4 regions of the Streptomyces sp. NPDC030143 genome follow, and region 4 is predicted to be linked to each of the others. Evidence: riboswitches for the same ligand, from Rfam matches in the RefSeq annotation. Region 4 holds a riboswitch; each other region holds the start of a gene.
What was found. Region 4 has a riboswitch for cobalamin ahead of ACZ4YY_RS12605 ((2Fe-2S) ferredoxin domain-containing protein). Riboswitches for the same ligand answer to the same signal wherever they lie in the genome.
Positions count from the first base shown of each region.

Region 1 (3,128 bases), on a different contig from region 4:
CACCTGCCGGTCTCCGTCCGCGGCGACCGGCTCGGCGTGCTGACGGTGACGCTGCCCGGGGGCGACCAGCCGCGGGACGTGGTGGGCGAGCTGGCCGAGATCGCCCAGGTGCTCGGGCACGAGGTGGTCGTCGCGGAGCGGGACACGGACCTGTACTTCCAGGCCCGGCGCAGGGACCGGCTCACGCTGGCCGCGGAGATGCAGTGGCAGTTGCTGCCCGGCCGCTCCTGTGCCCGCCCCGAGTACGAGCTGGGCGCGCAGCTCGAGCCCGCCTACGCCATCTTCGGCGACAACTTCGACTGGTCGGCGACGGCGGACCGTCTGATGCTGTACGTCACCAACGGCATGGGGGAGGGCATCGAGGCCTCCCTGCTGACGAACCTGGCCGTCAACGCGCTGCGCAACGCGCGCCGGGCCGGCATCCCCCTCGACGACCAGGCCGCCCTGGCCGACCAGGCCGTCTACTCGCACTACCGGGGCCGGTGCTTCCTGTCGGTGCTGATGCTCGACTTCGACCTCGTCACCGGCCTGGTCCGGGCGGTCGACGCCGGGTCCCCGCAGTTGCTGCGGCTGCGCGACAGGACCGTGGAACGGGTGCATTTCGAGGCCCAGTTGCCGCTGGGCATGTTCGAGGAGACCGACTACGTCACGCAGGAGTTCCGCGTCGAGCCGGGCGACCGCCTCGTCTTCGTCAGCGACGGCGTCCACGAGGCGGCCTCCCCCGGCGGCGAGGCGTTCGGGGACGGCGCGCTGGCCCGGGCGATCGCCGCCACCCGACTGCTGCCGGCCGCCGACGTGCCGGGCGCCATCCTGCGCGAGCTCACCGTCCACCGTGGCCGGCCCTCCCCGGACGACGACGCCCTGGTGGTCTGCCTGGACTGGCGCGGACGCTGATCCGAAGCCCCCGGCCCGCCGGACGGCCGCTGTTGTTCGCACCGCACCCCGACGCTAATGTTTGTCATACGGCAACGATCAGCCGGAGGCGTGCCGCCCGGCAGCCGCACGGTTCCGTGCGCAGGGAGACGATGCAGGTGTCGCGACGAACAACGCTCATCTCCCACCCGCACGGGAGCGGACGTCCGGCGGGCCCGGCCACCCGCGCAGCGGGCCGGGAAGCGGTCACGTGACCCCGGTCCCGGGACACGTCCTCGCGGCCACGCTGCCGATCGGTTCGGACGCGGATCTGGGCTGGGTGCGCCATCGGGTGCGGCAGGCCGCCGCGGGCCTCGGCTTCGGTCTCGTGCAGCAGACCAAGCTGGTCACCGCGGCCAGCGAGCTGGCCCGCAACACCCTGGTCCACGGCGGCGGCGGGTACGTCGAGATCGCTCCGCAGGACGACGACGGCCGACGCGGCCTGAGACTTGCCTTCACCGACACCGGCCCCGGAATCGGCGACCTCGACCTGGCGATGACCGACGGCTACACCACCGGCGGGGGCCTCGGCATGGGCCTGAGCGGGGCCCGCAGACTGGTGAACGAGTTCGCCGTCGACACCGAGGCCGGCCGGGGCACCACCGTCACCGTCCTCGCCTGGGCGCCGGGCCTCTCCCCGGCCGTCCCGGAACCCCGCTGAGGCGACGTGTGCGCCGGGGTGTGAGCCGCCGGACACCGTCCGCGCGCCCCCGTTGCCGCTTGTCACCACCCCTGTACGGGCACTACTGTCACCACGCCTTGGTGAACGGGAAATCCGGTGTGATGCCGGTGCGGCCCTCGCCACTGTGATCGGGAAGTCCGGCTCCGGCCCTCGCGGGCGGCCACTGGGTCCTCGGACCCGGGAAGGCGGAGTACGGGCGGTGGTACCCGTCAGCCAGGAGACCGGCCAAGGCGCGTCAACCATCCACGAGGTGCTGGAGAGGGTCTGCTGAGCCATGCACATTGCCGAGGGTTTCCTGCCTCCGGTGCACGCGGTCGCCTGGGGCGTCGCGTCGGCGCCGTTCGTCGTCCACGGAGTCCGCTCGCTCCAACGTGAGGTGCGGGAGCACCCGGAGAGCACGCTGCTCCTCGGTGCCTCCGGGGCCTTCACGTTCGTCCTGTCCGCGCTGAAGCTGCCCTCCGTCACCGGCAGTTGCTCGCACCCCACCGGCACCGGCCTGGGCGCGATCCTGTTCCGGCCGCCGATCATGGCGGTGCTGGGCACCATCACCCTGCTCTTCCAGGCGCTGCTGCTCGCGCACGGCGGCCTGACCACGCTCGGCGCGAACGTCTTCTCGATGGCGATCGTCGGCCCGTGGGCCGGTTACGGCATGTACCGGCTGCTGCGGCGCTACGGCGTGCCGCTGATGGTCGCGGTGTTCTTCGGGGCGTTCGTCGCCGACCTGTCCACGTACTGCGTCACCAGCGTGCAGTTGGCGCTCGCGTTCCCCGACCCGGGCAGCGGGTTCCTGGGCGCCCTGGGCAAGTTCGGGTCCATCTTCGCCGTCACGCAGATCCCGCTCGCGGTGAGCGAGGGCCTGCTCACGGTGCTGGTGATGCGTCTGCTGGTGCAGTCCAGCAAGGGCGAACTGACGCGTCTGGGCGTGCTCGTGACGGGCCGGCAGGCCCCGGCCGGAACGGAGGCGGCGGCCCGGTGAAGCGGAACACGAAGATCAACCTCCTGCTGCTGCTCGCGGTGCTGGCGCTCGCCGTGCTGCCCCTGGCCCTCGGGCTGGGCGACCACAAGGAGGAGCCCTTCGCGGGCTCCGACGGCGAGGCGCAGACGGCGATCACCGAGCTCGAGCCGGACTACGAGCCGTGGTTCTCACCGCTGTACGAGCCCCCGTCGGGCGAAATCGAGTCGGCGCTGTTCGCGGTCCAGGCCGCCCTCGGCGCGGGTGTCCTCGCCTACTACTTCGGGCTGCGGCGCGGGCGGCGCCAGGGCGAACAGCGCGCGCGGGCCGAGTTGCCGGCCGAGGACGTCCCGGCGGCGAAGGAGCCCGAGGCCGGGGCGTCCGTGGCGGAACGGACCTGAGCGCTCGTGCTGCCGATCGACGCGGCGGCGCACGGCAGTCGCTGGCGCCACCGTCATCCCGTGGACAAGGCCGTGCTCGGGCTGGGCCTCACCGTGCTCGCGATCTCGCTGCCGCCGTGGCCGGGCGCGGCCCTGGTACTGGTGACGGCGCTCGCCGTGCTGCTGGGCCCGGCGGGGGTGC
Region 1 covers NZ_JBVIAY010000002.1:26,249-29,376, reverse strand. Annotated here, with positions in the region: gene ACZ4YY_RS03295 (PP2C family protein-serine/threonine phosphatase) at 1-894, shown strand, start outside; gene ACZ4YY_RS03290 (ATP-binding protein) at 1,124-1,573, shown strand; cobalamin riboswitch at 1,656-1,838, shown strand; gene ACZ4YY_RS03285 (energy-coupling factor ABC transporter permease) at 1,869-2,570, shown strand; gene ACZ4YY_RS03280 (energy-coupling factor ABC transporter substrate-binding protein) at 2,567-2,947, shown strand; gene cbiQ (cobalt ECF transporter T component CbiQ) at 2,954-3,128, shown strand, end outside.
Region 1: it holds a riboswitch for cobalamin, as region 4 does, so the genes downstream of both, ACZ4YY_RS03285 (energy-coupling factor ABC transporter permease) here and ACZ4YY_RS12605 ((2Fe-2S) ferredoxin domain-containing protein) in region 4, are expected to answer to the same signal.

Region 2 (3,128 bases), on a different contig from region 4:
GGCACGATGCCGTTGGAGTGCCCGTTGGTGCCCCGGATCAGCGACCCCCGGGAGCGGATGCGGGAGTACGACAGTCCGATGCCGCCGGCGTGCTTGGAGAGGCGGGCCACCTGGTGGTAGCGGTCGTAGATGGAGTCCAGTTCGTCCAGCGGGGAGTCGAGGAGGTAGCAGGACGACATCTGCGGGTGCCGGGTGCCGGAGTTGAACAGCGTGGGGGAGGAGGGGAGGTAGTCCAGCCGGCTCATGAGCCCGTAGAGCGCGGACACCTCGTCGACCGACCGTGCCGTGTCGTCCTCGGCCAGACCGCTCGCCACCCGCAGCAGGAAGTGCTGGGGCGTCTCGATCACCTTGCGGGTGAGGGGGTGGCGCAGCAGGTAGCGGCTGTGGAGTGTGCGCAGGCCGAAGTAGCCGAAGCGGTCGTCGGCCGCCGGGTCGACCAACGCGTCGAGACGGGCCGCGTGGAGCCGGACGAACGCGGCGGTGCGGTCGGCGACGAGGCCCTCGCGGTGGCCGACGGCGACCGACTCGGTGAACGAGGTGACGCCTTGCGCGGCGGCCTCGGCGCGGATGCCGACGGTCAGCAGCCGGGCGGCCAGCTTCGAGTAGGCGGGGTCCTCCGAGATCAGGCCGGCGGCCGCCTCCGTGGCCAGCTCGCGCAGCTCCGTCTCGTCCGCCCGTGCGGACCGGCCGCGCAGCGCGGCGGCGGCGACCCGGCCGGGGTCGGCGTCGGGGAGGTCGGCGGTCAGCTCGGTCAGGGTCCGCAGCAGCGCGGCACCGGGACCGTCGTTCTCCGGCGCGGTGACGGAAGCCGGATCGGCTGGCGCGATGGTCACGTGGGGGCTCTCCCTCGCTGGGCACGGGGCCTTGCGAAGGGCGGGGGGCAGCACACGAGCGCACGCGGCGTCGCGTCCACCGGCCCATTCCGCGAGGCCCGGACGTCAGGGCACCCGGACCGGACGGCCGGGTGCGCTGTCGGCAGGACCTCGGACTGAACAGGCGTGCGGAAACACGCAAGTACACCGTTGCGGGACAGTTCCGGATTCGCACCGGATTCCCCTGCGGCGACAGCGAGCATGAGCATACATCTTGTGTCGGGGCGCGATGCCACCCCCAGATGTTGTGTCGCGCTGGTTTCAGAGCGTCAGTTCGTAGGTGAGGAGAGTGAGGTCGCCGAGGGCGGCGTACTCGGCGGGCTCCGCTTCTGCGATGAGCATGTCCATGGGGTGAGTGTTCACGACAACGGGCCGCCGTCAGTCCTGCTGCCGGCGGCCCGCTGCGGGGTGACGGGACCATCGGTCGGTGCACTGTGCCCCCTGGGCCGCGCGGCCTGGCGACGCGGCGGTGCACGTCACCGGACCACGCGGCCCGATCGGGCGCTCATGGTGCACGGACCCCTAATGCGTGGGCGTGCCCGCCGTGGCCGGCGGGAGTTCGATCTCGACGCCGGGGTCGCCGGCGTCGGCCGTGTAGTCCTCCGGCCTGGTCTCGTCGATGCCGTCGGGGGCGCCGGCGGCCCTGAAGGCGAAGGTGAGGACCACGGTGACGACCAGGTTGAGCACGAACGCCGTCAGACCGATGTAGCCGATCTCGCCGATGCCCGGGATCTCCTTCGACGAGCCGCCGAAGTGCTTCTGGGTCGGGGAGGCGACACCGTACGCGGCGACCGTGCCGTAGACCATGCCGACCGCCCAGCCGGCGAGCAGCGCCCAGCGGTGGAACCAGCGGGTGAACAGGCCGCCGACCAGGGCCGGGAAGGTCTGCAGGATCCAGATGCCGCCGAGGAGCTGGAAGTTGATGGCGACCGTCTTGTCCATGGTCAGGACGAAGGCCAGGGCGCCCACCTTCACCAGCAGCGAGACCAGCTTGGAGACCTTCGTCTCCTGCTCGGGCGTCGCGTCCGGCTTGATGAAGTCCTTGTAGACGTTGCGGGTGAAGAGGTTCGCCGCCGCGATCGACATGATGGCCGCGGGGACGAGCGCGCCGATGCCGATCGCCGCGAAGGCGACGCCCGCGAACCAGTCCGGGAACATGTTCTCGAACAGCTGCGGGATGGCCAGCTGGCCGTTGGTCACCTTCACACCCGCCGCGATCGCCATGAAGCCGAGCAGGGCGAGCAGGCCCAGCATCAGGGAGTACAGCGGCAGGATCGTGGTGTTGCGGCGGATCACCTCACGGCTCTTGGAGGACAGCGTCGCCGTGATCGAGTGCGGGTACATGAAGAGCGCGAGCGCCGAACCGAAGGCCAGGGTGGCGTACGTCCACTGGCCCGCCTCGGCCGGGATCAGACCGCCCGCGCCGGCCGCGGCGTACTTCTCGCCCGCCTTGGCGAAGATGTCGTCGAAGCCGCCCAGCTTGATCGGGATGTAGATGATCGCGACCGCGATGACGAGGTAGATCAGCGTGTCCTTCACGAACGCGATCAGCGCGGGAGCCCGCAGACCCGACGAGTAGGTGTACGCGGCGAGCACGCCGAAGGCGATCAGCAGCGGCAGGTCCTTGATGAACCAGTTGGTGTCCTCGCCGCCGCCGACGCCCATCACGTCCAGCACCGCCTGGATGCCGACGAGCTGGAGCGCGATGTACGGCATGGTCGCCAGGATTCCGGTGAGCGCCACCGCCAGTGACAGGCCCTTGGACCCGAACCGGCCGCGCACGAAGTCCGAGGTCGTCACGTACCCGTGCTTGTGCGAGACCGACCACAGACGCGGCAGGAACGTGAAGATCAGCGGGTAGACGAGGATCGTGTACGGCACCGCGAAGAAGCCGGACGCGCCCGCCGCGTAGATGGCCGCCGGTACGGCGACGAAGGTGTACGCCGTGTACAGGTCGCCGCCGAGCAGGAACCAGGTGATCCAGGTGCCGAACGACCGGCCGCCCAGGCCCCATTCGTCGAGGCTCTGCTCGTTCTCGGCCCTGCGCCAGCGCGCGGCCAGGAAGCCCATGACCGTGACGGCCAGGAAGAAGAAGACGAAGACGCCGAGTGCGACGCCGTTCACACCGTCCTTCATCGCGTGGCACCCCCGTCCGTAGCCTTGCGGGCGCGCTGGTCACGGTGCCACAGCGTGTAGGCGACCATCGTGAGCACGGTCGAGATCAGCACCCACGCCATCTGGTACCAGTAGAAGAAG
Region 2 covers NZ_JBVIAY010000028.1:69,458-72,585, forward strand. Annotated here, with positions in the region: gene ACZ4YY_RS32750 (ribonucleoside-diphosphate reductase subunit alpha) at 1-833, opposite strand, end outside; adenosylcobalamin-variant (AdoCbl-variant) riboswitch at 970-1,068, opposite strand; gene mctP (monocarboxylate uptake permease MctP) at 1,395-3,008, opposite strand; gene ACZ4YY_RS32760 (DUF3311 domain-containing protein) at 3,005-3,128, opposite strand, start outside.
Region 2: it holds a riboswitch for cobalamin, as region 4 does, so the genes downstream of both, ACZ4YY_RS32750 (ribonucleoside-diphosphate reductase subunit alpha) here and ACZ4YY_RS12605 ((2Fe-2S) ferredoxin domain-containing protein) in region 4, are expected to answer to the same signal.

Region 3 (3,128 bases), on a different contig from region 4:
CCATCGCCTCGGCGGGCGTCGGCGCGGTGCACGGCGACGTGCTGGTCACCAAGGTGCTGATCCCGGCGATCGCGGCACCGCTGGTCGCGGGCGTCGCCGCGATGCTCGCGAGCCGGCTGACGTACACCCTCGGCAAGAAGGCCGACGGCAAGGCCGCCGAGAAGGGCTACCGCGCCGGCCAGATCGCCTCCGCCGGCCTGGTCTCCCTGGCCCACGGCACCAACGACGCGCAGAAGACGATGGGCATCATCACCCTCGCCCTGGTCGCCGGCGGTGCCGTCGCCCCCGACTCCGACCCGCCCCTGTGGGTCATCCTCTCCGCGGGCGTCGCCATCGCGCTGGGCACCTATCTCGGCGGCTGGCGCATCATCCGCACCATGGGCAAGGGCCTGACCGACCTCCAGCCGCAGCAGGGCTTCGCCGCCCAGACCAGCGCGGCCACCGTCATCCTGGCCTCCTCCCACCTGGGCTTCTCCCTCTCCACCACCCACTCGGTCTCCGGTGCGGTGATGGGCGCGGGCCTGGGCCGCAAGGGCGGTGTCGTCCGCTGGTCCACCGCCACCCGGATGTTCGTCGCCTGGGGTCTGACCCTCCCGGCCGCGGCCCTGGTGGGCGCGCTCGCCGAGTACGTGACCGGCTTCGGCGACTGGGGCACGGCCCTGGTGGCGGTCTTCCTCGTCGGCTCCAGCGCCGCGATCTGGAAGATCTCCCGTCGCGAGGTCGTCGACCACACCAACGTCAACGACTCGGACGAGCCGGCCGGCGTGGTGACCCAGGCGATCGCCGCCGTGACGCCGCCCCCGGCGGGCCCGGTGGCCGAGGCGGGCCTGACGGCCACGATCGCCGCCCCCACGGCCGCCGAGCCGGCCCCGCCGGCCGCCACCACCACCGTCTGAACTGCGCGCACCCGGTTCCGCACCCGCTCAAGAAGGAATCACCATGAAGATCGACTGGGCTGCCCTCGGCTCCGTCTTCGGCGTCAGCCTCGTGGTCACCGTGGCCCTCGTCGGCCTGTTCACCCTCGGCATCACGGGCCTGTCGCGCCGCGAGCGCGCCGCCGCCCAGGGCGAGTCGGCGGCCCTCGCGGTCACCGCGGCCTACGCCTGCTTCGCGGCCTGCGCGGCGGCGGTGGCGTACGGGATCTCCCTGATCGTCGCCTGACGCACGACGCTCCTGCGTGGGCGGGGTGCGGGACGGTTCTCCGTCCCCCACCCCGCCTTTTCGTGCCCGGCCTACACCCGCGTGTGGGGTTCTGCACACTCTCCTCGCGCAGGTCAACGGCAAGTTGACGGCCCTTCCGGGGCCGTGGTGGACTGCCGGGGCCATGTACGGCGGCAAGAGAGGAAGCCGGTGCGAGTCCGGCGCGGTCCCGCCACTGTCACCGGGGGTTGCCCCCCGGGAGCCAGGAACTCTCACCGCCGGTCTCGTCGAACCAGGGCGTGGACACCCTGAGTGAGGACATACCGCCATGCTCGGCTGCCGTTCGAGGTCAAGCGCCGCAACTCCCCTCCGCCACCCCGCGGTCGGCTGAGCCGATGCGGGCCGATCGCGCCTTCGCGTACGGCGCCGCCGCCGGCCTCCTCGGCGACCTGCTGTTCGGCGATCCCCGCCGGGGGCATCCGGTCGCCGCGTTCGGGCGGGCCGCGGGCGCCGTGGAACGGGTGCTGTGGCGGGACCACCGGGGGTGGGGCGCGCTGCACACCGCGGTGTGCGCCGGGGGTGCCGTCGCGCTGGGTGCCGTCGCCGCGCGCGCGGCGCGTACCTCCCCCACCGCCTCCGTCGCCCTGACCGGAGTCGCCACCTGGGCCGTCGTCGGCGGGAGTTCCCTGGTGCGCGAGGCCCGGACCATCGGACGGGCGCTGGAGACCGGCGACGTGGAGACGGCGCGGGCCCGGCTGCCGCACCTGTGCGGGCGGGACCCGCAGGCCCTGGACGCCGACGGGATCGCCCGCGCGGTCGTCGAGTCCGTCGCCGAGAACACCTCCGACGCGGTGGTGGGGGCGCTGGTGTGGGGGGCCGTCGCCGGGGTGCCGGGGCTGCTCGGCTTCCGCGCCGTGAACACCCTCGACGCCATGGTCGGGCACCGGTCGCCACGCCATCGCCGCTACGGCTGGGCCTCGGCCCGGCTCGACGACGTCGCCGGCTGGCCGGGGGCGCGGCTGACGGCCGTCCTGGCGGCCGTCGCCGGGGACGATCCGCGGGGGGCCGTGCGGGCGTGGCGGGCCGATGCCCGCCGGCATCCCAGCCCCAACGCCGGTCCCGTGGAGGCGTCCTTCGCGGGCGCCCTCGGGGTGCGGCTGGGCGGGACGCTCTCCTACGGCGGCCGGGTCGAACACCGGCCGGTGCTCAACGGGGCGGCGGGGCGGCCCGTCGTCGCGCACGACATCGAACGCGCCGCACGGCTCTCCCGCCGTGTCGGTCTGCTCGCGCTCGGCGTGACGGTCGCCGGGCGGCTACTGACAAGGGGGCGTACGCGATGACCGGTGGGGGTCTCCTCGTGGCCGGCACCACCTCCGACGCCGGCAAGAGCGTCGTCACCGCCGGGATCTGCCGGTGGCTGGTGCGGCAGGGGGTGAAGGTCGCGCCGTTCAAGGCGCAGAACATGTCGCTGAACTCGTTCGTGACGCGGGAGGGCGCCGAGATCGGGCGGGCGCAGGCCATGCAGGCACAGGCCTGCCGGGTCGAGCCGACCGCGCTGATGAACCCGGTGCTCCTCAAGCCCGGGGGCGAGCGCAGCAGTCAGGTCGTGCTGCTCGGCAAGCCCGTCGGCGAGCTGAGCGCACGCGGGTACCACGGCGGACGCCAGCGCGAACTGCTGGGGACGGTGCTGGACTGCCTCGCCGAACTGCGGGGCACGTATGACGCGGTGATCTGTGAGGGGGCCGGCAGCCCCGCCGAGATCAATCTGCGGCGGACCGACATCGTGAACATGGGCATCGCGCGGGGCGCGCGGCTGCCCGTGCTCGTCGTCGGCGACATCGACCGCGGGGGTGTCTTCGCGTCGTTCTTCGGAACCGTCGCGCTGCTCTCGCCCGAGGACCAGGAGCTGGTCGCCGGGTTCCTCGTCAACAAGTTCCGCGGCGACGTCGGCCTGCTCGAACCCGGGCTCGACATGCTGCACCGCCTCA
Region 3 covers NZ_JBVIAY010000001.1:82,191-85,318, forward strand. Annotated here, with positions in the region: gene ACZ4YY_RS00355 (inorganic phosphate transporter) at 1-896, shown strand, start outside; gene ACZ4YY_RS00360 (hypothetical protein) at 940-1,161, shown strand; cobalamin riboswitch at 1,293-1,431, shown strand; gene ACZ4YY_RS00365 (cobalamin biosynthesis protein) at 1,536-2,480, shown strand; gene ACZ4YY_RS00370 (cobyric acid synthase) at 2,477-3,128, shown strand, end outside.
Region 3: it holds a riboswitch for cobalamin, as region 4 does, so the genes downstream of both, ACZ4YY_RS00365 (cobalamin biosynthesis protein) here and ACZ4YY_RS12605 ((2Fe-2S) ferredoxin domain-containing protein) in region 4, are expected to answer to the same signal.

Region 4 (3,128 bases):
CGGTCGACCTCGCCGTCCGCGCCTCGACCGCGCCCCCGGCGGCCCGCAGGCCTCCGGGACGCGGGCGCCGCGCCGACGGCGAACGATGACGGCCGCACCGGACCGGACCCTGCGAGCGGATGAGCCGGACGAGGCCGGGAACCCCCGGGGTGTCGGCGAGGAGGGTGGATCACCCGTACCCACCTCGGGCGAACGAGCACTGGTGGCCGAGCGAGTGGAAGAAGGCCGACAGGTCGGACTTGACGTCGGGACCGGGGCGACGGCGGAAGAGGTAGCCGACCAGGCACCCCGTGTGGGCGACGAAGACGCCGTCGGCGCCGAACCGCTCCCGGTGGCCCAGCACCCGCTCGAACGTGGCCTTGGGCAGCACCTCCTGGGAGAGCGCGGCGCTGCTGGTCGCCGCCCGTGCCACGGCCGCCGGGTCGCCCGAGTCGAAGGCCTTCAGCAGATCGGTCAGGCACCGCTGGTACTCCTCCCCGCGCCGCCGGTAGTGCTCCAGCAGCGGAGCGGTGACGGCGGCGGTGTCCACCGTGCCCGGCTCGGTGACGAAGGCGGTGTGGAAGCCGATGTCGGTGCCGAGCCGGCGGACCACCCGGTGGCGGCCGCTGAGGTGCAGGGCGAACTCGTCGAGGAACACGCTGTCGGCCCGTTCGATCGCCGCCAGGACGCCGAGGACCACGTCCGCGTCGTACCGCAGGGCGAACAGCCGGAACAGACAGCGCAGGGTCGCCACGATGTCGGCTGTCGAACTGGCCATGCCCACGCCCACCTTCAGCTCGGAGTGGGTGCTCCAGCGGCCCGGCGGCAGGTCGAGTCCGAAGCGCTCCAGGAAGATCCGGGCGGCCTTCGCCGCCTTCTCCCCGAGCGGCAGCAGGTTCGGCGGCTCCGAGCCCGGGGTGAAGTGCACCCAGGCATGACGGTCCACGGGGAAGGACACCAGCGCGATGTCGGGATCGCCGCCCGCCCGCAGCGGGCCCTGGTACAGCTCGCCCAGGGTGCCGTGGCAGACACCGGAGACGGTACCGCTCGCCGGGGTGCGGGTCCCGCCCCGCTCCCCGGCGAGCGTGGCGGGAACCTGCGCGGGCACGATCACGTCCGACCTCCTGGTCACGAGCCCCGACAGGCACCGGAAAGGGGAGGGAGGTTTTCACGCGCACACCGTGCCGCCGTCCGTACCGCCGACCCGTCCACGAGGTTCCCTCTTGCGTCGCGGCCCCCGCAGTTCCGGTCGGACGGGGGCGTGAGCCGACTGCACGCCCGAGCATAGGCACCACCGTGCCCCGCGCCGCAGGGCGGGTGCCGCGTCCTTCCGACGGGTCGGCCGTCGACTCCGCGCGGGGTGCCACCCGGGGGTGGGGGCGAGCGGCGGATGGGGGATGATGGCCGACGACAGGGCGACGGCGGTCCGAGGAAGCCGGTGCGAATCCGGCGCGGTCCCGCCACTGTGATCGGCGAGCGGATCCCGACAGGCCACCGCCCCCGGACGGGGCGGGAAGGCCGGGACGAGCCTCGCCCCGAGAGCCAGGAGACTCACGTCGTCGCCTCCTCGACGGACACCGGGGCGGATCTCCCCGGAGAGGGGCGGGCCCGGTATGAACGGGACAACGGCCGACGGGGCGTTCGGCGACGGGGCGTCCGGCGACGAGGCGTCCGGCGACGAGGCGCCCGCGCGGGCGGCCGGGACGGCACCGTGCCGGGTCGTCGTGTGCCGGGACTGCTGCTGCGGCAGTCCCAAGGTGACCGGGGTCGATCACGCGGCGCAGACCGCCCGTCTGCGCGCGCAGGTGCCCGTGCGCATCTCCGCCTGCCTCGACGTGTGCGACCAGGCCAACGTCGTCGTGGTACAGCCCTCCGCCGCCGGCCGGGCCGCGGGGGCACGTCCCGTGTGGCTGGGACTCGTCAACGACCCCGACGCGACCGAGGACATCGCCGCCTGGGTGCGCGCGGGCGGCCCCGGCCTGGCCCCGCTGCCGGACATCCTCGAGCTGTACGTCTTCACCCCGCCAGGGCGCCGCACGGCCTCCTGAGGTCCGAGGCGCGCGGCGGTCCTCGGATCCGACGACCGCCGCCGGGAAGCGCGGGCTCTCCCGACGCGCGGGAGGCCCCTCGTCCGGAGGGCGAGCCCTACGCGAAGCCGCCGTTGCTCATCAGGAGCTGGCCGTTGACCCACTGGCCCTGCGGCGAGCAGAGGAAGTCGACGAGGTGGGCGGTGTCCTGCGGGGTGCCGAGCCGGTCGAGCGGGGTCCGGCCGATCACGGCGGCGCGCACCTCCTCGGTCATCCAACCGGTGTCCACCGGTCCCGGGTTGACGACGTTGGCGGTGACGCCGAGGTGGGCGAACTCGTGCGCGGCGGCCAGGGTGATGCGGTCCAGGGCGCCCTTGCTCGCACCGTAGGGAAGGTTGCCGACCGTGTGGTCGCTGGTGAGGGAGACGATCCGGCCGGTGCCCGGTGCGGCGGCGAACCGCCGGCCGAACTCGCGGATCAGCAGCCAGGTGGCGCGGGCGTTGACCGCGAAGTGCCGGTCGAAGCTCTCGACGGTGGTGTCGAGCAGACCGGAGTCGACCGACTCGCAGTGGCACATCACCAGGGCCGTGATGCCGCCCGACCTGTCCTCGACCTCGTCGAAGACCCGGGCCGGCCTCCGGGTCGGCGAGGTCCGCCTCGACGGCCGTGGTGGCGGCCCCGTGCCCGCCGAGGTCGTCGGCGATCGCCTCGGTCGCGCCGGGCTCGCCGCCCCACGGCATGCGCGCGTCGTAGGGGGTCCAGTAGGTGTAGGCGATGTCCCATCCGGAGGCGGACAGCCGGCGGGCGATGCCCGCGCCGATGCCGACGGTGCGCCCCACCCCGGTGACCAGGGCGACCGGACGCCCCGACGGGCGGGGCCGACCGGGTCCGCGGCGTTCCTGGCTGCTGTGCGTGGTCACGTCCGGGATCGTCCGCCATCGCGGCCCGGCCGGGCAACCGGATTCGCCCGGACCGCGCCGTGCGCTCCGCGCGTCTCCCTCAGGGGCCTTGCACCATGAGCGCCTGATCAGGCCGCGTGGTCCGGTGCCGTGCATCGCAAGGCGCCGGGCCGCGCGGCCCATGCGGGCATGGTGCAAGGACCCCTTGGAGCTCCGAACAAGA
Region 4 covers NZ_JBVIAY010000005.1:448,611-451,738, forward strand. Annotated here, with positions in the region: partial or broken gene ACZ4YY_RS12595 (LacI family DNA-binding transcriptional regulator) at 1-89, shown strand, start outside; gene ACZ4YY_RS12600 (GHMP family kinase ATP-binding protein) at 170-1,093, opposite strand; cobalamin riboswitch at 1,409-1,531, shown strand; gene ACZ4YY_RS12605 ((2Fe-2S) ferredoxin domain-containing protein) at 1,593-2,027, shown strand; partial or broken gene ACZ4YY_RS12610 (SDR family oxidoreductase) at 2,125-2,926, opposite strand.